3 regions of the Mesorhizobium sp. CAU 1732 genome follow, and region 2 is predicted to be linked to each of the others. Evidence: predicted binding sites of a transcription regulator. Region 2 holds the regulator's gene; each other region holds the start of a gene.

Region 1 (8,141 bases), on a different contig from region 2:
TCGGGCCGGCGCTCCAGCGTGTTCAGATTGACGTAGTTCACGGATGCGTAGAGCTGCACCCCGCTGTCCCACAGCCGCAGGCTTTCGACGTCGCCGAGCTTGGAAATGGCCGTCGCCTGTGTGGCCCAGTTCGTGACCACGTCCACTTGACCGGTCATCAAGGGCGTCATGTCCGCGCCGATCGTGACGATCTCGACCTGATCCTCGGGAATGTCGTTCACCTTGAGGAGCGCGGATACGAGGATACGGCCCGTCTGGTTGACGCCGATCTTCTTGCCGACCATATCCTGCGGCGTCTTCACCGGGTTCTCGGCGCGCGAATAGAAGGTGTAGGGGTGCTCCTGAAGCTGTGAAAGCACGGCTTTCACCGGAATCTTCTGCGAGACCGCCGTCATCAGATTGGGGCTGGACGAGACGATGCCCATATCCGCCTGGCCAGCCGCAACGATTGCTATGCCATCCATGCTGGGGCCTCCCGGCAGCGTGTTCACCACCAGGCGCTCCTCTTCGAAATAGCCCAGCTTTTCGGCCATCATCTGGCCCATCTGGTTGTTGTTCAGAAGGAACGAGAGCTGAAAGTTGACGGTTTCGGTGGCGTCCTGCGTGCGGCCACGCGTGGTGATCAGCGTCGGCGCGGCGAGGCCCGCGGCAGCAACAAGGCCCGCTTTCAGGACGGATCGACGTTCAAGAGTCAATGGCATGCCGTTCTCCCTTCAGCACCACTTTGATCGACCGCGCAGAATATGCGGTATTTGGTATACCAACACATACGGACGCGCTTCGTCAAGCGCTTGACGCAGGGTAATCGCCAAGCGGATAGTTAAAGCGGCTGTCTTGATCTTCCCAATGTGTCTCAGCAGGGCGTCATGCCTGGAGTGGAGGGCCAGGAAGCGAGTTTCAAGATGAGGTTGGTGCGAGTAAGATTTTCAACTTTCGGCTTCCCCGCAGAGCGTTGCTCCGCAAAAATGACGTCAGCGCCCATCTCGATTTTGTTGCACAACGGTGATACACACGCCGCTTGAACCGCGGCCATGAGCTATTGATTTTGCAAGGTTTTTTCTGCGATCTGCCCCGTCCTCGCCTTGGCGCGGGTGCGGTTGTCGCTCATCGTGTCGGTGAGCCAGTTGACGAGCCCCGCGCCGGAATGATCGGCCATCACAAATGTTGCCCTCAATCTAGATTTCGACCCTGACCAAGAAGCTTGGCACGGCCCTGTATGTAATCCAGTTCCTTCAAACAGTCGTCGGGCGCTACGAGCAGGTCGGTGCAGAACTACGGATTGCGACAGCCGCTTTCGGGATCCTAGGCAGCTAACAGCTACGACCGAATGGGGACGTGATTGTTGAATCGATCCCGACGCGCGGCTGGAGAGTCGGGTCAACCGTCGGGCTGTTACAACACGATATTCTACGTGCTGCGAGCCGGCTGCCTATGGCGGCAATTGCCGAGAGAGTTTCCAGTTGGAACGCAGTCTATTACTATTCCGATCTGGTAACGCACCGGCGTCTGGGTTCGCCTGGGTCGAAAGCGTCACATTCTGGTCGACATACTGGGCCTGCCGCTCGCCAATCGCGTCGAGAGGCTGCCGATGTTTCGAATCGGCGCGCCGGAGCTCGACTGACCGCCGGACTGCAGACGATCTTTCCGCGATTACCACCGTCATCGCCGGTACCGGGTATGAGAGCGAGAAACTCGCCAGCGCCCTGCCAGAACAGTAAGGTTGGCGACCGCCTAGATTATTGCGCGCCTGATCCTCCCGGACACCCATTCCGAGACGACGACGGTCGCGAGGATCACTGCGAAGATCACCGTGATTTCCGACCATGCCAACCGCGCCAGTGACGATTCGAGCTGCACGCCGATGCCACCTGCGCCGACAAGCCCGAGGATGGTGGATTCGCGGATGTTGATGTCCCACCGGAAGACAGAGATGCCCGCAAAGGCCGGCATGATCTGCGGCACGATGGCGTAGTCCATCACCTGCATGCTCGACGCTCCCGTCGCGCGCACCGCTTCGACCTGGCTGTGATCCACCTCCTCGATCGCTTCATAGAGCAGCTTGCCGATGAAGCCGATGGAGCGCAACGCGATCGCTATAATGCCGGCCAGCAGTCCCGGTCCGATGATCGCGACCAGCAGCAGTGCCCAGATCAGCGAGTTGATAGAACGCGAGGCTACGATGACGAACAGCGCCAGCGGACGCGCGATCGTGCGGCTCGGCGTAGTACTGCTTGCGGCGAGAAACGCCACAGGAACGGCAATCGCGATGCCGAGCAACGTGCCCAGCGTGGCGATGTTCAGCGTATCCCACAGCGGCGCCCACAGGCGGTCGAGATAGGACCAGCGTGGCGGCCAGGCGCGTGACAAAAGATCCGCCGCCTGCCGCGGCGCATCCTCTACGAAGACCCACACCGTGTTGCGGTTCATCACCTGCCAGCACAGGACCGTCGCGACGACCAGCACGAGCGATCCGCCCCAGATGGCCCATTGCCGGCCGGTCGTCCTGCGCGTCCAGACCTGCCGGCCTTGATCGATCGTGGTGACCGGCATCACTGCACCCATCTGCGAAGCTGGCTGGAGACGTATTCGGAGACCATCACGATCCCAATGATGAGGATCAGGATGGCGCCGGCCGTGTCGTATTCGTAGCGATCCATCGCCGTGTTGAGCGTCGCACCGATGCCGCCTGCCCCGACAATGCCGATCACCGCGCTCTCGCGAAAATTGATGTCGAGGCGGTAGACGCTGAGGCCGATGAGGCGGGGCATGATCTGCGGCTGGATGCCGTAGTTCAGCACCTGCCACCAGCCCGCACCCGTCGCCCGCACGGCTTCGGCCTGCGCGGGGTCGATATCTTCGATCTCTTCGGCCAGCAGCTTGGCCAGAAAGCCGATCGTCGCGAAGGCGAGTGTGAGGAACCCCGCGAACGGCCCGAAGCCGAACATCGCGACAAACAGGATCGCCACGATGATCTCCTGAAAGGAGCGCGACAACGCGATGATCGCACGGCAGACCGCATAGACCGGCACCGGCGCGATGTTGCGCGCCGCACCGATACCGATCGGGATCGAGATCAGCACACCCGCGACCGTCGAGGTCAGCGACATCGTCAGGCTTTCCACCATGCCCTGCCAGATGTCGCGGCTGCGCGTGGTGAAGTCCGGGGTGAGAAAACCCTGGACGAAACGCAAGCCGCGCTCCAACCCCTCATAGATGCGGACCCAGTTGACCTCGATGCTGGAGATCGCCAGCACGAGATAGACGAGGATCACGCCGTAGAGCGCATAACGCAGCTTCGGGTCGGCGATAAGCAGTGGCGGGCGTCGCCAGCGCCGCGGAACGACGGCTGCCATCAGACCATGCCCGCCATGCGCTCGCGCGCCGACTCGAAAGCCGCCACCTGCTCGGGCTCGTCGTCGCTGGTGTTCGTTCCCGCCTTCCAGTCTTCCTCGCCGTAGATGCGTGTCAGTGCCGCATCGTCCAGCAATCCGGGTTCCGCGTCGAACACGACTTCGCCGGCCCGCAAGCCGATGATGCGATCGACGAACATGCGAGCCAGCGCTACGTCATGGATGTTGATGATCGCGGGAAGGCCGCGCTCGCGGCAGATTTCTAGGATCAGCCGCATGATCTGGCGCGACGTCTTGGGGTCGAGCGAGGCGGTCGGCTCATCGACCAGCAGAAGCTCCGGGTCCTGTTCAAGAGCCCGCGCAATGCCGACTCGCTGGCGCTGCCCGCCCGACAGGGCGTCCGCCCGCTTGTCGGCATGATCACCCAGGCCGACCCGGTCGAGCAGCGAAAACGCCTTGTCGACATCGGCCTGCGGGAAACGCCGCAGGAAGGAGCGCCAGAACGGCACGTAGCCCAGCCTGCCCGACAGAACGTTCTCCATCACCGTCAGGCGCTCGACCAGCGCATATTCCTGGAAGATCATGCCAATGCGCCGTCTCGACCGGCGCAGTTCGCCGCCGCCGGCACTCGTCAGGTTGCGATCGTTCAGAACCACGCTGCCCGATGTCGGCTCGACCAGCCGGTTCACACAGCGGATCAGTGTCGATTTTCCCGCACCCGACGGCCCGATCAGGCCGACGACCTGGCCACCAGCCACTTCGAAGGACACGCTCTTCAAGGCGTGATCACCGGTCTTGTAGCGTTTCGCGAGCCTCTCGATCCGCAGCATCGCCAGCCCTTTCCCGAAAATAGTGTCGAGCGGCCCGGCGAAGCCGGACCGCCCGCAAAGTGTCACGTGATGAAATGCTACTGGCAGTCGTAGGAGACGCCCGTCGCTTCATCGATCTGGCGGATGACCGACCAATGATCCTTGAAGCTGATCGGGATGAACTTCTCCTGCGGCGGCTCCGAGGTCTGGAATTCCTCGAGCAGCTTCGAGCCTTCCCAGTCGAAGGAGAAGAATGCTTCCTGGATTTTGTCCTGGAGCTCGGGCGTCAGATTGTAGACGACGCCGTAACCGGTGGTTGGAAAGGTTTCCGACTTGTAGATCGAGACGAGCTGGTCGGCCTTCACGACATCGCGTGCTAGCATGCGATTCAGGACCGAATTGGCGATCGAGGCGGCGGGATAGTCCTTGTTGGCGACGCCGAGGATCGAATTGTCATGCTTGCCCGAGAACACCGGTTCGAAATCGGTGTTGGCGGCCATGTTGAACTCGGCCTGCAGGATCGCGGACGGCGCCTTGAAGCCCGAATTGGACGTCTCCGACGTGAAGGCCAGCTTCTTGCCCTTGATGTCCTCGACCTTCTCGATGCCCGAACCCGGATAGGTGACGATTTCCATCTCGTAGCCGAAAGCGTCGCCGTCGTTGGCGGCCATCATAGCGAAGGGACGGAACCCAGCGCAGGCAACCGCGAGCGGATTGCCGCCCGTGTTGAAGCCCGCGATGTGAAGACGTCCGGCGCGCATCGCCTCGATCTGCGCGGCGTTGGACTGCACGGGGAAGAACTGTACGCCCTTGCCTGTCACGTCCTTCAGGTGATCGAGAAAGCCCGCCCAGACTTCCGCATAAACCGCGGGATCCTCAACCGGCGTATAGGCGAAGACGAGCGTTTCCGGGTCGATCTGCTGTGCCGCATCGGTCGGGATGTCGGCGATCATGTCGCCATCGGCGTCCTGATAACGGCTGTCCAGTTTGAACTCGGCATAGGCCGGAAACACGAACGCTGCCGAAAGTGCCAGCGCGGCGATGATCTTTTTCATGGTCGCTCCTGAGATATGAAATCCACAGGGCGCGCATAGCCGCCGCGCATATAGGTTTTATGACAAATGCGCTGCGCGGGGCTACTGAGCGTGATCCGACGCTGGCATTCCGAAGCGACCCGATTTGAAGCTCGATTTGGTGGCCCCCCCAGCGCACGGCAATGTTTGCCAAGGTCTTCAGGATCGTTACGAAATGGTATGGCAATTCCACGAGCAAAGTTGTTTTCCCGCAGATTTGCAGCAGTGCGGGGTGAGAACGAATGTCAGTTCCTCATCCTTCAACGGCCGGTAGCCATGGGCGAAGCCGACACAGCCGTAGCTGGGGAAAGCGGGAATGCCGCATCTGGATGCTTGGCATGCCAATCAGGACCAGGCTCCTTCATCATACGGCAACTGTCCGCTCCGGACCTCTCCCGTACGGTTATTGCTATTTGACCGAACCCCAGCCACCTGTTGGCTGATTGTATGCTTGGTAGATGGCTGGATCGGACATTGGCGCTCTCCAGACTGGTTCTGTTGATATGTTCCGCGGGATGTGGGAGCGCGATGCGGCATCCAATCGTGAGATGCAGAACCGATGGTAAACCGTCGGACCGAGGCGTCGCCGGCAAGCGCTGCGGCGAGGAAGCTGGCCTTGAGCTCGTTGTTCTTCCATATGGGCGCGTCGAGCGAATCGGCAGCTTCGGCGAAGATATCAACTTCAAGACGTCTGCGTGGCAGGTCTAGTCACTCTCAGAAGTTGACTGCGAGCGTCGCCTTGAATCCGTGATCGGATGCGCCACCGGCGAGTTGTCCAGTATAGGACAGGCCGAGTGTGGCATCGGGAGTGAGATTGAGGTCAAGCCCTGTCTCGATGACCGCGCTGTTCCGGGCGATCGGAACGCCGGCGATGGAAAAGGCGTCTCCGGCAGAGAGGGCATGGGTGCTATTGGGGGTGATGTCACCCAAGGCGTGACGCCAGCCGACCATGCCCTTGACCGTCGCACCCACGGTTCCGAGCGTAATGGCGTGTTCGGCGCGTAGGCCGAGCGTAGTGAAGGTGGTACTGGTGGTTTGGTTGACACTTGAGAGAGCCGCTGCGCCACCAGTTTCGGTGAAGCCATCGGTACGAAGGCTGACATGGGAGAGATTGGCGAAGGGCTCGAAACGGGTATCGCGAGCCTCAAAACCATAGCCCAGTTCGCCGAATGCCTGGAAAGTGCCAGCATTGTATCCGGCCGTAAGGCTATCGGTCAGACCGGGGATCGAGACCGAGCGATGGGTCTCGATGTCGTGCCATGTGTAGGCTGCACCCGTACGGAAGGCGACATTGCCCCATTCCGTTCCGCCATAAATGCCCAGATGATAATTGTCGCTCGATCCCGACGAAGCACGATCGTCGGCTTTGAAGCTGGAATGGCTATAGCCGGTCAATATACCCACGCGCCAATTTCCGACAAGACCGTCAGTGCCGATCAGCAGACCGCCGGTCAAACGGTCCAGGCTTGCGGCGTTGCCGTCGCTGTCGGTTGAGCCCCAAGAACCAAAGCCATGGCTCCAGAAGACTGGACCGGCATGATCGGCAGCGACCAGCATGGGCGTGTCTCCCGGACCGTAAGCCAGCACCGGCGCATAGGACGCGCCTGCTGTTGCAAACGCTGCGCGGATACGATCATTGGCGGCGTTGCGAATGACGCGGCTGTCTTCGATCAGCGCTGTATTTATGGATGCGTGTATCTCGCCTGACACCGCATCGAAGCTGGCGCGGATGAGATCGTCATCGTCGGCAAACTGGGCGATGGCGTCATAGACCGCGTGACCGGCAGCAAGGCCGATGCTCTCGATCCCCTCAGCCGCAGCGATCTGGTTGCGGGTCTGTGCGGCGGAAGCAAAGTCGCGTTCATTGCGCGACAGTTCCAGATCGACTGTGCCGGCTCCATAGTCGTAGACGAGCTGTGGCGTCAGGAAGGCGAAGTTCGAGGTGACGTCTTCGAACGCGCCTGACAATGTACCATCAGCCGACACAATCGTATGGGTTGAGCGGATATCGTAATTGCCGTTCGCGCCGATATGGGCGACTGCCCCGCCATTGAGCGTGGCGTTGCCGGTCACCGTCACCAGATCGCTTTCGCTGCCTTCCGGGTTGACCTCGACGACAAGGTGCGAGCCAGCCTCGAAGACAAGATTTCCATCGACCGTCAGCGTGCCGATCGAGTTGCCGGGCGAAAGCGTGCCGCCCGAAGCGACCGTCACCAGCGAGCGCGTGCCCGAACCGACGGTGCCAGAGCCGCCGAGCGTGCCACCAGCGAGCACATCGAGCGAGCCGCCAAGCGTGCCATTGCCAGCCGCGTCGCCCACCAGTAGCGTTCCTGCCTTGATGGCAGTGCTACCGGCAAAACCGGAACTATCGCCGGTCAGAAGCACCGTTCCCTCCCCATCGAGCGAGAACTGGCCGTTCCCCGAGATCTCCCCATGATAGGCAGCAGTGCCGCTATCGACGAAAGCGAAAGACGTCCCGGCTCCGCCAAGTTCCACATCGCCGCCGAACCGCGTCGCTTCCGTCGCTAGCCCGCCGTCCGCGATCGTCCAGTCGAGCGTTGAGACGCCGTCGAGCGTCAACGTACCCACACCTTGCTTGACCATCACCCCGTCAGTGCCATTGAGACCGACGATGTCGCCATCAAAGCTGGCGTCGGAGTCCTGATCGAACACGATCGTTGCCGCATTGGCGATGTCGCCCGAGATCGAGGCGGCCTCGCCGATCAGCGTTCCAGCCTCGACAAAACTATTGCCGTAGGCGTTCCGGCCCGACAGTGACAGCGAGCCATCACCGCGCTTGACGAGATTGCCCGGCCCAATAATGTCTTGTGACAGCGTGAAGGTGTTGCCCGCATCGGCAATGTCGAACCCGCCGCCCCCTTCTTCCATAGTGATGGCTCTGGCAGTCG
Region 2 (8,141 bases):
CGGCTTCTTCGCGCTCGTGGCGGTGGGGCCGTTCCTCGCCGGTATCGGCCAGTCGGTGGGCCTCGACATCCGCGCGACCAGCGCCCTGACAGCCGGGGTGGTGATGGGCATCATGATCGTGCCGTTCATCTCGTCCCTTTCGGACGACATCATCCGCCAAGTTCCGCGCGCGATGCGGGATGGCTCCTTCGGGCTCGGCGCGACGAAATCCGAGACGATCAAGCGCGTCATCCTCCCAGCCGCGCTGCCGGGCATCGTCGGCGCCTTCCTGCTCGCCGTCAGCCGCGCGATCGGCGAGACGATGATCGTGGTGCTTGCGGCCGGAAACAGCCCCTATCTCCGCCTCAATCCCGGCGAGCCGGTTTCGACCGTCACGGTCACCATCGTCAACCAGCTCACCGGCGACACGGACTTCGCATCGCCGCAGTCTCTGGTCGCGTTCGCGCTGGGACTGACCCTCTTCGTGATGACGCTCATCCTCAATATCGCGGCGATCTACATCGTCCGCCGCTATCGGGAGCAGTACGAGTAGCCATGGCCGACATCTTCAAATCCGAACCGAATGCCGGCGGGAACGCGAATGCCGAACGGCTTGCGCTGATCAGGAGCGGACTGCGAGCGCGGCATGCGCGCGAGAAGCGGTTCCGCATCTACGGGATACTTGCGATCGCGGCTGCGATCGGGTTCGTAGCGATCCTGTTCACGAACATCCTTTCGAAGGGCCTTCCGGCCTTTACGCAGGCGACGTTGACCGTCGACGTGTTCTTCGATCCCGAGATCGTCAAGGTCGAGCCCAAGCCAGTCCGGCAGGACGGCCAGTCGCCGGCGGACTACCGGCGCGCCGTGCTCGACTGGGAGCGCAAGGCGACGATGGTCAACTGGAACCGCGTCGTGGAGGCCGCCGTCCGCAATGCCGCGCCGGGGACCGAAGCCGATACGCGCCAGATCCTGTCGATCATCGAGACGAACGAGCGCTTCAAGCTGCGCGACATGTTCGTCGCCAACCCGAGCATTCTCGGCCAGACCGTGACCGTCAACATGCTGGGCTCTGCCAATGCCGACAACTGGCTGAAGGGCAACATCAACCGCGACCTGCCTGATACGCAGCAGCAGCTTTCGGCGCCGGCGCGCGCGCTCGCCGACACGTTGCTGGAAGAAGGCAAGATGCGCTTCGCCTTCGCCTGGCACATCTTCACCAATGTGGATTCGCGTTCGGCACCGGCTGCCGCGGGCCTTGCAGGTGCCTTCGTCGGTTCGCTCTACATGATGATGGTGGTCATATTCCTGGCCGTGCCGATCGGCGTTGCGAGTGCCGTCTATCTCGAGGAGTTCGCGCCGAAGAACCGGTTTACCGATCTCATCGAGATCAACATCAACAACCTCGCGGCGGTGCCGTCGATCGTGTTCGGCCTGCTGGGCGCGGCGGTGTTCATCAACTTCTTCCGGTTGCCGCTATCGGCTCCGATCGTGGGTGGTCTCGTGCTGACCCTGATGACGCTGCCGACCGTGATCATCGCGACCCGCTCGTCGCTGCGCGCGGTGCCGCCATCGCTGCGGCAGGCGGCCCTCGGGCTTGGCGCATCGAAGACGCAGACGGTGTTCCACCATGTGCTGCCGGTCACCTATCCCGGCATCCTGACGGCGACGATCATCGGCGTCGCGCAGGCGCTCGGCGAGACCGCGCCGCTGCTCCTGATCGGCATGAACGCCTTCGTGGCGGCCGTGCCGGCGACACCGATGGACCAGTCGAGCGCGCTGCCGGTCCAGATTTATCTCTGGCAAGGCAACGAGAACCGGAATTTCTTCGAGGCGCGCACATCTGCCGCCATCATCGTGCTTCTCGGCCTTATGCTGGCCCTGAATGCGATCGCAATATTCCTGCGGACCAGACTGGAGCGCCGCACATGACCACCAACGTCAAATCGGAGACCAGAGAGATGCGCATGCCGACCGAAGAGATCGTCGGGCAGTCAGACCTCTACCAGATCAAGTCGTCTACCGTCCGGACCCCCGACCCGGCCGCACGGCCGATCCGCGTGAAGGCACGCGACGTCGGCGTGTTCTACGGCGCGAAGCAGGCGCTGTTCGACGTGTCGATCGACATTCCCGAGAAGGCGGTCACCGCCTTCATCGGTCCGTCGGGTTGCGGCAAGTCGACATTCCTGCGCTGCTTCAATCGCATGAACGACACGATCGAGGGCTGCCGGGTGACGGGCAAGATCGAGCTCGACGATTTCGACGTCTATGACGCCTCGCTCGACGTGGTGGAACTGCGCGCACGTGTCGGCATGGTGTTCCAGAAGCCGAACCCGTTCCCGAAATCGATCTATGAAAACGTGGCCTACGGCCCGCGTATCCATGGGCTCGCCCGCAACAAGGCGGATCTCGACGCGATCGTGGAATCCAGCCTGCAGAAGGCCGGCCTGTGGAACGAGGCGAAGGACCGCCTCAACGAACCCGGCACCGGCCTTTCCGGCGGCCAGCAGCAGCGCCTGTGCATCGCGCGTGCGATCGCGGTGTCGCCCGAGGTCATCCTGATGGACGAACCGTGCTCGGCGCTCGACCCGATCGCGACGGCGCGCATCGAAGAGCTCATCGACGATCTGAAGCAGAATTTCACGATCGTCATCGTCACGCACTCGATGCAGCAGGCCGCCCGCGTCTCGCAGCGAACCGCCTTCTTCCATCTGGGCATACTGGTCGAGGAAGGTCCGACGGACCTGATCTTCACCAGCCCGAACGAGAAGCGCACGCAAGACTACATCACCGGTCGCTTCGGCTGACGCGGCGTAGAGGAACCAGCCATGGGTGAACATACAGTCGCATCCTTCGACGAGGAACTCGGCCACATCGACCGGCTGATCCGGGACATGGGGGAGCTGGGCAGCGAGATGGTCCTGGCCTCGACGCGGTCCCTCCTGAACTCCGACAACGCTCTCGCGCAGCGCGTCATTTCCGACGACGCGGTGATGGACGCACGGCAGCGGGAACTGGACGACCGGGCGATCACGCTGATCGCCAAGCGCCAGCCGATGGCGCAGGATCTGCGCTCCGTCGTGGGCGCGATCCGCATGGCGGCCGATCTCGAGCGGATCGGCGATCTCGCCAAGAACATCGCCAAGCGCGTCAATGCGGTGGGCGAGGACGCGACGCCGCGCGGGCTGTCGCATTCGATCGATGCGATGGCCGAGATGGTGATCGCGCAGGTCAATGCGGTCATCGAGCGCTACGAGGCCCGCAACGCTGCCGATCTCGTCACGCTGCGCGCGGACGATGAGAAGATCGACGTCCAGTACACCGCGATCTTCCGCGAACTCCTGACTTACATGATGGAGGATCCGCGCAACATCACGGCCTGTACCCACCTCCTGTTCTGCGCCAAGAATCTGGAGCGCATCGGCGACCATGTGACGAACATCGCCGAAAACGCGTATTATGTGGTGACCGGGCAGCAACTGCCCCTGCACAGGCCCAAGATCGACGAGACGTCGGTCAGGGTCGAGGCGGAATGAGGACCAGCAGCCGATGATTGCTCCCAAGATCATGGTCGTCGAGGATGAAGAGCCGCTCGGCGTTCTGCTGAAATACAATCTGGAGGCGGAAGGCTATCAGGTCGAAGTCGTCATGCGCGGCGACGAGGCCGAGATAAGGCTTCAGGAAAATGTTCCCGACCTTCTCGTCCTCGACTGGATGGTGCCGGCGATCTCGGGCATCGAATTGTGCCGCAGGCTGCGCATGCGGGCGGAAACCGAGCGCCTGCCGATCATCATGCTGACCGCGCGGGGCGAGGAAAGCGACCGGGTTCGCGGTCTGTCGACCGGAGCTGACGACTATCTGGTCAAGCCGTTCTCGACGCCGGAATTCGTGGCGCGGGTGAGGGCGCTCCTGCGCCGCGCCAAGCCGGAGGTCCTGTCGAGCGTTCTCAAGGTCGGCGACATCTTGCTCGACAGGGAATCGCACCGTGTCTACCGCAAGAAGAGCGAGATCAAGCTTGGACCGACGGAGTTCCGGCTGCTGGAGTTCATGATGCAGCATCCGGGCCGGGTGTTTTCGCGCGGGCAGCTTCTCGACAATGTCTGGGGCGAGACGATCTACATCGACGAGCGCACGGTCGACGTGCATGTCGGCCGACTGCGCAAGGCGGTCAACAATGGCCGCATGCCCGACGTCATCCGCACGATCCGCGGCGCGGGCTACGCGATCAAGGAAGCCTGAGCATCGACTGCCGGTGAGGCTTGCGGCAGTGCTGCCGCGCATGGTTATCTCCGATCGACCGCGTTCATCCGGATGCGATCACCTTGGGGGAGGATCATGGATCTCATTCGTTTCGCCTTTATCGCGATAGCCATCGGCGTGGCTGTGATCAGTGGTGCCGGTCAGGCACATGCTGAGGACAGCGAGCGCATGTCGCCGAGCGAGGTGGTGATCACCTGGTATCGGCTGAGCCTGGAACTGGTTCGCCACACTCCCACCTATTCGCCGCCCGTTGCCAGCCGCGCTTTCGGCTATGTCGGCGTGACGGCGTTCGAGGCGATCGCCTCGGGCTCGGACGATCTGACGAGCCTCGCCGGACAGGTGAACGGCCTCGATGCGCTGCCGGCCCGCGAGGAGGGCGCGGATTATGACGATGCCGTCGTCGTCCAGGCCGCCACCGCTCACGCCATCAAATCGCTGTTCAGCAATACCGGCCCCACGGGACAGCGCGCGTTTGGTGCGATGGAGCGCAGGTTGGCGGAAAGGGCGGCGACAGGGTTGGCGCACGATATCGTCCAACGCAGCACCGCCCATGGCATCGCGGTCGCGGATCACATCCTCGCATGGTCGCTCGAGGATGGCGGCGCGATCATCGAGAATATGGGATTTCCGCAAAGCTACGACCTGACGGAAGGCCCGGCGCACTGGGTTCCGACGAGCCTCGTCGCCCAGCAGCAATCGCCGCTTTTGCCCGACTGGGGCAACAACCGCCCGTTCGCGATGCCCGAAGGCGGCACCTGCGGCCTGCCGCCGCCGCCGGAATACAGCGAGGAGCCGGATTCCGAGTTTTATCGCGAGGCCTACGAGGTCTACGAAGCGAAGACGAATCTCACGCCCGAGCATCGAGACATCGCATTGTTCTGGTCGGACGATCCGATGCTGTCACCCACACCGCCGGGCCACTGGATCTCGATCGCAATCCAGATTCTCCAGGACAATCAAGCCGGTATCGATGAGACGGTCGATGTGCTCGCGCGCCTCGGCATGGGCATGGCGGATGCGTTCATCGGGTGCTGGCATGCCAAGTTCGAATACGACCTCGTACGGCCGATCACCTATATCCGCCGCGTCATCGACCCGAAGTGGGAGCCTCTGCTCAACACGCCGCCCTTCCCGGAATATCCGAGCGGGCACAGCACGCAATCGGGAACCGCGGCCGCCATCCTGACGGCTATCTTCGGCGACAACTTCGCCTTCGAGGACATAACCCATGTCGATGACGGGTTGGCCGGTCGCCATTTCGCGAATTTCCATGAGGCGGCGGAGGAGGCTGCGTTGTCGAGGCTCTATGGCGGGATCCACTTCCGCGCGGCGATCGATCTCGGTCTCGAACAGGGCCACTGCATCGCGGCGTACATAACCGCGCTGAAGACGCGGTGATGACGATGCGCGGACAGGTCCTGCTTGCCGGTGTCGTCGGAGCCATGGTTTCCGTGTCCGCAGCGACTGCTGCGGATGACGGGGTGGCCGTTCCGCGTTTCATCGACGAGACCGCGAGCGCCGGCGTCTCGAGCATCTATGAGGGCGATTGGGAATATATGGTCGGGGGCGGCGTCGCGACGTTCGATTGCGACGATGACGGCTACCCCGACATGCTGCTCGCAGGCGGAAGCGCTCCGGCCTCGTTCTATCGCAACGTCAGCCGGCGCGGCGGCGCGCTCGCCTTCGAGAAGGCGGAGAGCGGCCTCGAACTGGACGCGGTGACCGGCGTCTATCCGATCGACATCGATGGCGACGGCATCATGGATGTCGTCCTGTTGCGCGTGGGCGAGAACGTCGTGATGCGCGGCAAGGGCGGCTGCACATTCGAACGCGCCAACGAGGACTGGGCCTTCGACGGCGGCGACGCATGGTCGACCGCATTCGCGGCGACCTGGGAACGCGGCGCGCAATGGCCGACGCTTGCGGTCGGCAACTACATCGACCGGACGCAGGATGCGTTTCCATGGGGGTCGTGCACGGACAACTGGCTGCACAGGCCCGAAGGCGAGCGCAAATTTGCTCCGCCAATCGCGCTGACGCCGAGCTATTGCGCGCTGTCCATGCTGTTCACCGACTGGAACCGGTCCGGCACGCCGTCGCTTCGCGTCTCGAACGACCGCGAATACTACAAGGGTGGCGAGGAGCAGCTCTGGCGCATCGAGCCAAATGCCGCGCCGGTACGCTACACGCCGCAGGACGGCTGGAAGCGCCTGCGCATCTGGGGCATGGGAATCGCGGCCTACGATCTCGATTTCGACGGTTATCCCGAATATTTCCTGACGAGCATGGCCGACAACAAGCTTCAGACGCTTGCAAACAGGGAGCCCGGCGCATCACCGAGGCCGGACTATGCGGATTTGGCGTTCGCCAAGGGCGTGACCGCACACCGCCCCTATGTCGGTGACAATCTGAAGCCCAGCACGGCGTGGCACGCGCAGTTCGAGGACGTCAACAATGACGGCCTGGCCGACCTCTTCGTGGCCAAGGGCAACGTCGCGGAAATGCCGGACTTCGCGGCCGAGGATCCCAACAATCTGCTGCTGCAGAAGCCTGACGGCACGTTCGTGGAGGCGGGCGACAAAGCAGGGGTCGCGAGCGTGGCGATCGCGCGCGGGGGCGCACTTGTCGATTTCAACCTCGATGGTCTCGTCGATCTGGTGGTCGTCAACCGCTGGAAGAGCGCCGAACTCTGGCGCAATGCCAGCGACGATGCGGGCCGGTGGTTGCAGATCAAGCTCGTGCAGGAGGGACCGAACCGCGATGCGGTCGGTTCATGGATCGAGGTGAAATGCGGCGAGCACGTCATGCGCCGGGAGATCACCGCCGGCGGCGGGCATGCGAGCGGGCATGCCGGCTGGTGGCATTTCGGCCTTGCCGACGAGGAGCAGGCGCAGATGCGGGTGATCTGGCCGGATGGCAGCGAAGGCGCGTGGCAGGAGGTCGCCACGAACAGTTTCCAGATCGTGGAACAGGGGAAGGCGCCGACTTCCTGGACGCCCGAACGCTGAGGCTTCAGGCGACTTCCTGGCCGTGTGCAAATGCACTCGGTGACATGCCCGGTCCGAATATCTCGTTGTCGACGAAGGTCAGCGCCTGACGCGCGCAGCCCTCGCGGATCAACGGCATCTCGTCGGGCTCCAGCTCGAAGGAGATCGCGGCATTGTGCTGGCCGCCTGCGGTGCGTGCGATTGCGGCGCGCATGGACGGTTCGATCATATCGAAAGCCGATGTGCCGAGCCCGACGATCGCGACCGGGGCTGGGTCGAAGAGCGCGAACAGGCTGCCGAGACCGAAGCCGATCGCCTCGCCGGCATTCACGAACGCCTGGCGCTCGCGGCCCGGGTGGTCGCGTGCCGCTGCGGCCATCGCGAGCATCGTCGCGTCGTCGATGTCGGCCACGGGTTGTGCGCGTTCGCTTTCGCCACGGGAGTGGCGGTAGATCGCATAGTTTCCGGCGTAGGCCTCGATGCAGCCGCGCCGCCCGCACCGGCACAAAGCGCCGTTGGGGATGTGGATCATGTGCCCGAACTCGCCGCCGGACGAATGCGAGCCGGTGAACAGCTCGCCCCTCAGGATGAGCCCCATCCCGATGCCGTTCGAGAGCAGGATCGTGAAGAAATTGTCGCGATATCGCTCGGGCATGCGGCCCCGGAGCGCGACCGCGATCATGTTGCAGTCGTTCTCCACCGTGACCGGCAGCGAGAAAGCGTCCTCGATGGCGGCGGCGAAGGCGATGTCGCTGTGCGGCGTGATGGGCGACCAGAGCAGTTCGCGTGCCCCGGAATCCGTGATGCCCTGAACGGCAAGCGTGATGCGGACGACGGGGCTATGCCCGGTGCCGAGCTTGGCCAGAAGCCTGCGGATCGAGGCGATGACCGCGTCCGACAGCTCGACCGCCGTCATCG
Region 3 (8,141 bases), on a different contig from region 2:
ACCTTGCTCGGATCGAAGAAAACCCTCGCGCACGAGCTGCGCGATCGCGCTTCTCACCGTGTGACGGTTGACGCCGAATCGGCTTGCGAGCTCCATTTCGGTCGGAAGGCGGTTCGCCACGAGTTCCCCGCCGCCGGCGAGAAGGCGGATCTGGTCGGAAATCTGGCGCCAGAGCGCGACACCATCCCGTCGTCTCACTGATTTATCGTTCATCGTCATCGCGTTTGTCATGCAGCCGTCATTGAAGGGTTTTATCACACGTCGAAATGATTTATTTGTCTAGATCATTCGACAAATTCGCATCGACGGGTGACACGGGTATGACACGAGACACAAGCAGCGATCCGGGAGAGCATGAGGGGCGCCGTGCGCTCATGTCCGTGCTCGCTTCGACGCCGATGCCGGCTCTTCGACAGGTCTGGGATCGCGCGGGTATTGCAGTCGAGCATGTCGATATCCGACGGCCGGAGACGGGACTCGTCACCGTGCGCGGACGGATCGGTGGCGGCGGGTCGGCCTTCAATGTGGGCGAAGCGACGGTCACGCGCGCCAGTGTCCGCCTCGCAACGGGTGAAACGGGACATTCCTATGCGCTTGGCCGGGACATCGAGAAGGCGCGCCTCTGCGCCGTGCTCGATGCGCTTTGGCAGAGGGCGGAGACGCGCGAGACCGTGCGGAGTGCTGTCTTCGTGCCTCTGACCGAGAGTGCCGAGCGAGACGACGCCAGGCGCCGGGCGGAGACCGCCGCGACCAAGGTGGACTTCTTCACGATGGTACGGGGAGAGGACTGATGACCGTAGCGACCAGCGAACTCGAAGGTGGCTTCTCGAACCCGGTGTTCGAAGCGCAGACCGTTTTCAAGGCTCTGATGGACGCGATGGCGCGGCCGGGAAGCGTCCAGAGCTTTGCCGCGCCGGCTCGACCGCCCGCGCCGTTGACAGCGACTGCGGCGGCGATCGCGCTCACGATCACCGATCACGACACGCCTGTGTGGCTCGATCCTGAGCTCGCCAAAGGCGATGCCGTGCGCACGTGGCTCGGGTTTCAGACCGGTGCACCGTTCGTGGCGGAGCCAGAACTGGCAGCATTCGCCCTGATTTCCGATCCGGTACGGATGCCGGCACTCGGCGTCTTTGCGCAAGGGACGGCCGAGTATCCGGACAGGTCTGCGACGCTGATCCTTCAGGTCGATGCGCTCGATGGCGGTGATCGGCTCACGCTCGAAGGGCCGGGCATCGAACACAAGGCGGCGATCGCGCCGTCGCCAATGCCGGCCGATTTTCTCGCACAGTGGCGCGAGAACGGTGCTGCCTATCCGCTTGGCGTCGATCTGGTTTTGGCTGCTCCCGACGAGATCGTCTGCCTGCCGCGCACGACGCGGATTTCCGCGAACAGCGAGGTCTGAGCCATGTATGTCGCAGTCAAGGGCGGCGAGACCGCCATTCGCAACGCTCATACGCTCCTCGCCGATCGTCGGCGCGGCGACCGCTCGGTTCCGGCTCTGCACGTCGCGCAGATCGTCGAACAGCTTGGGCTCGGCGTCGACCGGGTGATGAGCGAAGGGTCGCTCTACGACCGGGATCTGGCCGGTCTTGCCGTGATCCAGTCGCGGGGCGACCTGATCGAGGCGATCTTTCTCGTGCGCGCCTACCGCACCACTCTGCCTCGCTTCGGCTATACGCTTCCGGTCGACACGGCGGCAATGCAGGTCGAACGCCGTGTTTCGGCGACCTACAAGGATCTGCCGGGCGGACAGCTTCTCGGTCCGACATTCGACTATACGCATCGCCTGCTGGAGCCCGGTCTGGCCGATGGCAGCGAACCGCAAGCGCCGGTGGAGCGCGAGGCGGACGACGCGGCGATGCCGCGCGTCACCGATCTCTTGGCAGCGGACGGAATGATCGAGCCTGATGGCGGCGATCGCGACGCAAACGCGACGCCGACCGATATCACGCGCGAGCCGATCGCGTTTCCGCTCGATCGCGACGGGAGGCTGCAAGCGCTGTCGCGTGGCGATGAAGGGTTTTTGCTCGCGCTCGCCTATTCGACGCAACGTGGATACGGCCGCAGCCATCCCTTCGTCGGCGAAATCAGGATCGGCGAAGTCGAGGTCGAACTCGATGTTCCCGAACTGCCGTTTCCGGTCCCGCTGGGCCGCGTCCGCGTGACGGAATGCCAGATGGTCAACCAGTTCAAGGGCTCGGCAACGGCCCCGCCGCAGTTCACGCGCGGCTACGGTCTCGTCTTCGGGCAGTCGGAGCGCAAGGCTATGGCGATGTCGCTCTGCGACCGGGCATTGCGCGCCGGAGAGCTTGGCGAGGACCTCGTCGCGCCGGCGCAGGACGAGGAATTCGTGATCTCGCATTCCGACAATGTGCAGGCCACCGGCTTCGTCGAGCATCTGAAGCTGCCGCATTACGTCGACTTCCAGGCCGAGCTCGATCTGGTTCGCCGCATGCGCGCCGAGCATGAGGCGAGCGGCGAGGGCGCGGAGGCTGCGGAATGATGTCAGTCGCCGCCACCTCCACCGCCGTCCCCGCCGCCGCTGTCGTCCCCATTGCCGTGGGAGTTGATATGAGCGCCGTGGAAGGTTTGGCCGTCTCTTTCAGCGCGTTTCGACTGAGCGCGAACGTACAATGCCAATGCCAGAAATCCGGCAACGAGCAGAAAACTGAACCAGAAATAGGACATGGACCCTCATTGTTCTCCGAAAACGTCTTCACGCGCGATGTTACGCCATGATTGCTGGCGAAAGGAATACACACATGGCTAGCGTTGCCACCTACAACTTCGCTTATCTTGACGAGCAGACGAAGCGGATGATCCGCCGTGCGATCCTCAAGGCGATCGCGATCCCCGGCTATCAGGTGCCTTTCGCATCCCGCGAGATGCCCATGCCCTATGGCTGGGGCACCGGCGGCGTGCAGGTGACCGCGTCAATCATCGGGCCGGACGACGTGCTCAAGGTGATCGACCAGGGCGCCGACGACACGACGAATGCGGTGTCGATCCGCGCCTTCTTCCAGAAGGTCGCGAATGTCGCGGTCACGACGCACACGGCAGATGCGACGATCATCCAGACACGGCACCGCATCCCGGAAAAGGCGCTGACGGCCGGTCAGGTCCTCGTCTATCAGGTGCCGATCCCCGAGCCTCTGCGGTTCCTCGAGCCGCGCGAGACCGAGACGCGCACGATGCACGCGTTGGAGGAATACGGCCTCATGCATGTGAAGCTTTACGAGGACATCGCGCGCCATGGGCGCATCGCGACGACCTATGCCTATCCGGTGAAGGTCGAGGGGCGCTATGTGATGGATCCGTCTCCGACGCCGAAATTCGACAATCCGAAGATGCACATGTCTCCGGCGCTCCAGCTTTTTGGGGCAGGGCGCGAACGGCGCATTTATGCCGTGCCGCCGTTTACACAAGTCGTCAGTCTCGATTTCGAGGATCATCCCTTCGAGGTGCAGACGTTCGACAAACCCTGCGCGCTGTGCGGGGCGGAACAGGTCTATCTCGACGAAGTCGTGCTGGATGACCGGGGCGGGCGCATGTTCGTCTGCTCTGACACCGACCATTGCGAGGAACGGCAGGCGGCGGGGCATGTCGGCGAACTGGGCGTGCGGGAGGCAGCAGAATGACGATCGACAATGACGAGCCGCTGCTGCGGGTTTCCGCTGTCTCCAAAACCTACGGATCGCGCATCGGCTGCGACAACGTCTCCTTCGAGCTCTGGCCGGGCGAGGTTCTGGCGATCGTCGGCGAAAGCGGTTCCGGCAAGACCACGCTCCTGAACTGCATATCCACGCGTCTCGAGCCGACATCGGGCACCGTCAGCTACCGCATGCGCGATGAGACCTGGCGCAACCTTTACGCGATGAGCGAGGCGGAGCGCCGCTTCCTGATGCGCACCGACTGGGGGTTCGTGCATCAGAACCCGGCCGACGGATTGCGCATGGCGGTATCGGCAGGCGCGAATGTCGGCGAGCGCCTGATGGCGGTGGGCGACCGCCATTACGGCAACATCCGCGCATCGGCGATCGACTGGCTCGGCCGCGTCGAGATCGCAGCAGACCGCGTCGATGACGAACCGCGCGCGTTTTCGGGCGGCATGCGCCAGCGGCTCCAGATCGCGCGCAACCTCGTCACGTCGCCGCGCCTGATGTTCATGGACGAGCCTACGGGCGGCCTCGACGTGTCCGTCCAGGCGCGCCTGCTCGACCTCCTGCGCGGCCTCGTCGCCGATATGGGGCTGGCCGCGATCGTCGTCACGCATGATCTCGCGGTCGCGCGTCTCCTGTCGCACCGCATGATCGTCATGAAGGACGGGCGCGTCGTGGAGCACGGTCTCACCGATCGCGTGCTCGACGATCCGCGCGCGCCCTACACGCAGCTTCTCGTCTCCTCGATCCTGCAGGTGTGACTATGGCTCCTTCACTCATCGCCTCGAATGTCTCGAAGAGCTTCACCATGCATCTGCGCGACGGGGTGCAGCTCGCCGTGGTCGAGGATGTGTCATTCGTCCTGAATGCCGGCGAATGTGCCGTGCTTGGCGGTCCGTCGGGTGCCGGCAAGAGTTCGATCCTCAAGATGCTGTACGGCAATTACGGTGTCGATGCCGGAAGCATCCGGCTGACGCATCGGGGCGGCGACGTCGATCTCGCCACCGCCGATCCCCGCACCGTCATCGCGATCCGGCGCGATACGATCGGCTATGTCAGCCAGTTCCTGCGCACCCTTCCGCGCGTTGCCGCGATCGATATCGTGGCCGAGCCGCTGACCGCGCGGGGCGCCTCAGTAAGCGCAGCGCGCGAGCGGGCAGCCGACCTTCTCGCGCGGCTCAATCTGCCCGAACGGCTCTGGCAGCTTCCGCCGGCAACGTTCTCCGGCGGCGAGCAGCAGCGCGTCAACATTGCGCGCGGGTTTATCACGGACCATCCAATCCTGCTTCTGGACGAGCCGACAGCGTCCCTCGATGCCGTGAACCGGCAGGTCGTGATCGACCTGATCGCGGCGAAGAAGGAGACCGGGACGGCGCTTCTGGGCATCTTCCATGATGCCGACGTGCGCGAGGCGGTTGCCGACCGGATCATCGACGTCACCGCTTTTGCACCACGCCGGGAGGCTGCATGACCAAGCTCTCCGAGACACCGCTCGTTCACCCGAGCGCCGAGGTGACCGGCACGACGCTCGGCCGCTATACCGAAATCGCGGAACGCTGCCGGATCCACGATACTGTCGTCGGCGACTATTCCTACCTGATGCAGGATTGCAGCGCCTGGGTCGCGACGATCGGCAAGTTCTCCAACATAGCCGCATCCGTGCGCCTCAACGCGACGAACCATCCGGTCGAGCGCGCGACATTGCATCATTTCACCTACCGCTCGGGCGATTATTGGGAGGATGCCGCGCCTGACGACGCATTCTTCGATCGTCGCCGTGCCAAGGCGGTGACGATCGGGCATGACACCTGGCTTGGTCATGGATCGACGGTTCTGCCCGGCGTGACCGTGGGCGACGGTGCGGTGGTCGGGGCAGGGGCCGTCGTGTCGAAGGATGTCGCGCCCTATACGATCGTCGCAGGCATGCCCGCAAAGCCGATCCGCGAGCGGTTCGATCGCGCGACCGCGGAGCGGTTCCGAGCGCTTGCCTGGTGGGATTGGGATCATGCGAAGCTTCGGACGACGCTGGACGATTTTCGTGACCTCTCAGCAGACGCATTCCTCGAGAAGCACAATGGTTGAGCCGTTCCTGTTCCTGGACGTTTGATCGTGTCGCCGCCTCTCGATGCGGCGTTTGCCGTTCTGGTGGGCACGTGTCGCATTCGACCCTGTTGAACGTCACAAAAGCGTAGCGAAAGCGTAATCGAGCTGTCGTCAAAGGCCGATACGGGTTCCACACCGCAGGCTCGGGTGTCCGGGCCGGCTGGTCAGTTTCACTCCTGAAACCCTGGAGCCTCGCATGTTTGCCTCTCTCATCCGCACAACCGCAGCCGCCGCTATCGCGGCATCCGCTCTCACCTCGTCCGCCATGGCGCAGGACTGGAAGTCCGAATTGCCGGCTTTCCGCGTTGGCATTCTCGGCGGCGAAAACGAAGCCGACCGCCTGCGCAAGAACGAATGCATCGTCGAACAGCTCGGCGCCAAGCTGGGTGTGCCGATCGAACTCTATCCGGCATCCGACTATGCCGGCGTCATGCAGGGCCTGCTTGCTGGCCAGCTCGATGCTGCCCAACTCGGAGCATCGGGTTACGCAGGCATCTATCTGCAGGATCCGGAAGCCGTCGAGCCGATCTTCGTCGCGCTCGAGAATGACGGTTCCGACGGCTATTACGCGATGATGTACACGAAGGCCGACAGCGGCATCGAGGATCTCGAAGGCATGCGCGGCAAGTCGCTCGCCTTCGCCGACCCGAATTCGACCTCCGGCTATCTCGTTCCCAAGGCGGAACTCGAGATGCAGGAAATCAACCCCGCCGAGTATTTCTCGTCGACCGGTTTCGGTGGCGGTCATGAGCAGGCGGTCGTCGCCGTGCTCAACGGCCAGTATGATGCGGGCGTGACCTGGACGTCGGGCGTGGGCGAAGAGGCCGAGGGCTTTTCGCGCGGTGCGCTGCGGTCGATGGTCGACAAGGACCTTCTCGACATGAAGGATCTGCGCATCATCTGGAAGTCGAACCTGATCCCGAACGGACCGTGGGTGCTGCGCAAGAACGCCCCGCAGGAAGCCAAGGACATCGCCATCAACTGGATGGAGACCCTGAACGAGACCGACTACGACTGCTACGTCAACGTCTCGCAGGGCGAAGGCAAAGGCTTCAAGCGCGTGGACCACGCGTTCTTCACCAACATCGTCGAAATGCGCAAGCTCGAGCTGGAAGGCTCGCGCTGACACGCAACCGTATTGCCAGGGCAGGGCCGCTTCATGCGGTCCTGCCTTTGCATGTTCACCTTCCCGACGACGAGGCGACATCATGCTGAAGACCGAACACCTGACCAAGAGTTTCAAAGGGCGCAATGCGGTGTCCGACATCTCGCTCGCGATCCCGCAAGGACAGATGGTCGGCGTCATCGGGCGCTCGGGTGCCGGGAAATCGACGCTCCTGCGCATGATGAACCGCCTCGCCGAGCCGACACAGGGCGGCATCAGCTTCGACGGCCGCGACGTGACCGCGCTCAAGGGGCGCGAGTTGCTGGCGTGGCGTGCGACCTGCGCGATGGTGTTCCAACAGTTCAATCTCGTCGGCCGTCTCGACGTCATCACCAACGTGCTCACCGGCCGGCTCTACCATCACGGTTTCGTCTCTTCGATGCTGCAGCGCTTCACCGCGCGCGAGCGCGCCTATGCGATCCGCGCGCTTGATCGGCTCGGCATGGCGCATACGGCGCTCCAGCAGGCAGACACGCTCTCGGGCGGCCAGATGCAGCGCGTGGCGATCGCCCGTGCGCTCGTGCAGGAGCCCAAGATCGTGCTTGCCGATGAGCCGATCGCCTCGTTGGACCCACTGAATGCGAAAGTGGTGATGGATGCGCTACGCACCATCAATCGCGAGGACGGCATGACCGTCGTCTGCAATCTGCATACGCTTGATACTGCGCGCTCCTATTGCGACAGGATCATCGGGCTCAAGGACGGCAAGCTCTTCTTCGACGGCGCGCCCGAGCAACTCACGCAGGACGTGGCGCGCGAAATCTATGGCGCGGAGGCCGACGACGCCTTTGCCGAAGGTATGACCTCCACGTCTCTCGGCGGTGCGCCTGCCAAGGAGCGTCTGAGCGAACGCGATCTGACACAGCGCGCCGAACTCGGACTCGCGGCAGGCTGAGACGATGGCGAATGCAGTCGAATACACACCGTCCGGGGATGCGGCGGTCAGCCAGTTCGAGCGTCACCGCTCCGACCTGATCCGCAGCCGCCGCGCGATGAATATGCTGTTTGTCGGCGGTTTCCTGCTGGTGCTCTTTGCGTCGATCCAGGTATCGCAGTTCCATCCGGACCGCCTCGCGTCCGGATTGCCGCGCATCTTCGAATATTTCGGCACGATCATGCCGAACCTGGAACTCGACAAGCTGTTTCTGGGCAGGGGCGAGAACGGGCGAGCGGTGCCGGGCTCGATCACCTTTTGGTACTCGGATTTCTGG

The links. The regulator PhoB, encoded in region 2, activates phosphate uptake and scavenging genes when phosphate is short. The targets are predictions, from matches to a motif close to TGTCATNNANCTGTCAT.
Region 1: phnD (phosphate/phosphite/phosphonate ABC transporter substrate-binding protein) is a predicted target of PhoB. The motif match lies at 5,263-5,279, and genes of this name have one in related genera.
Region 3: phnD (phosphonate ABC transporter substrate-binding protein) is a predicted target of PhoB. The motif match lies at 5,861-5,877, and genes of this name have one in related genera.

The regions. Positions count from the first base shown of each region.
Region 1 covers NZ_JBDQQR010000004.1:83,014-91,154, forward strand. The annotation lists gene AAFN55_RS24165 (ABC transporter substrate-binding protein) at 1-701, opposite strand, end outside; gene phnE (phosphonate ABC transporter, permease protein PhnE) at 1,732-2,550, opposite strand; gene phnE (phosphonate ABC transporter, permease protein PhnE) at 2,550-3,353, opposite strand; gene phnC (phosphonate ABC transporter ATP-binding protein) at 3,353-4,180, opposite strand; gene phnD (phosphate/phosphite/phosphonate ABC transporter substrate-binding protein) at 4,258-5,214, opposite strand; partial or broken gene AAFN55_RS24190 (conjugal transfer protein TraH) at 5,370-5,450, shown strand; gene AAFN55_RS24195 (autotransporter domain-containing protein) at 5,947-8,141, opposite strand, start outside.
Region 2 covers NZ_JBDQQR010000002.1:227,299-235,439, reverse strand. The annotation lists gene pstC (phosphate ABC transporter permease subunit PstC) at 1-532, shown strand, start outside; gene pstA (phosphate ABC transporter permease PstA) at 535-1,908, shown strand; gene pstB (phosphate ABC transporter ATP-binding protein PstB) at 1,944-2,783, shown strand; gene phoU (phosphate signaling complex protein PhoU) at 2,805-3,512, shown strand; gene phoB (phosphate regulon transcriptional regulator PhoB) at 3,526-4,215, shown strand; gene AAFN55_RS18800 (vanadium-dependent haloperoxidase) at 4,312-5,634, shown strand; gene AAFN55_RS18795 (CRTAC1 family protein) at 5,634-7,244, shown strand; gene AAFN55_RS18790 (ROK family protein) at 7,249-8,141, opposite strand, start outside.
Region 3 covers NZ_JBDQQR010000001.1:3,067,848-3,075,988, reverse strand. The annotation lists gene phnF (phosphonate metabolism transcriptional regulator PhnF) at 1-213, opposite strand, end outside; gene phnG (phosphonate C-P lyase system protein PhnG) at 321-791, shown strand; gene phnH (phosphonate C-P lyase system protein PhnH) at 791-1,405, shown strand; gene AAFN55_RS14965 (carbon-phosphorus lyase complex subunit PhnI) at 1,409-2,506, shown strand; gene AAFN55_RS14960 (hypothetical protein) at 2,509-2,691, opposite strand; gene AAFN55_RS14955 (alpha-D-ribose 1-methylphosphonate 5-phosphate C-P-lyase PhnJ) at 2,766-3,641, shown strand; gene phnK (phosphonate C-P lyase system protein PhnK) at 3,638-4,423, shown strand; gene phnL (phosphonate C-P lyase system protein PhnL) at 4,426-5,133, shown strand; gene AAFN55_RS14940 (DapH/DapD/GlmU-related protein) at 5,130-5,744, shown strand; gene phnD (phosphonate ABC transporter substrate-binding protein) at 5,962-6,891, shown strand; gene phnC (phosphonate ABC transporter ATP-binding protein) at 6,974-7,825, shown strand; gene phnE (phosphonate ABC transporter, permease protein PhnE) at 7,830-8,141, shown strand, end outside.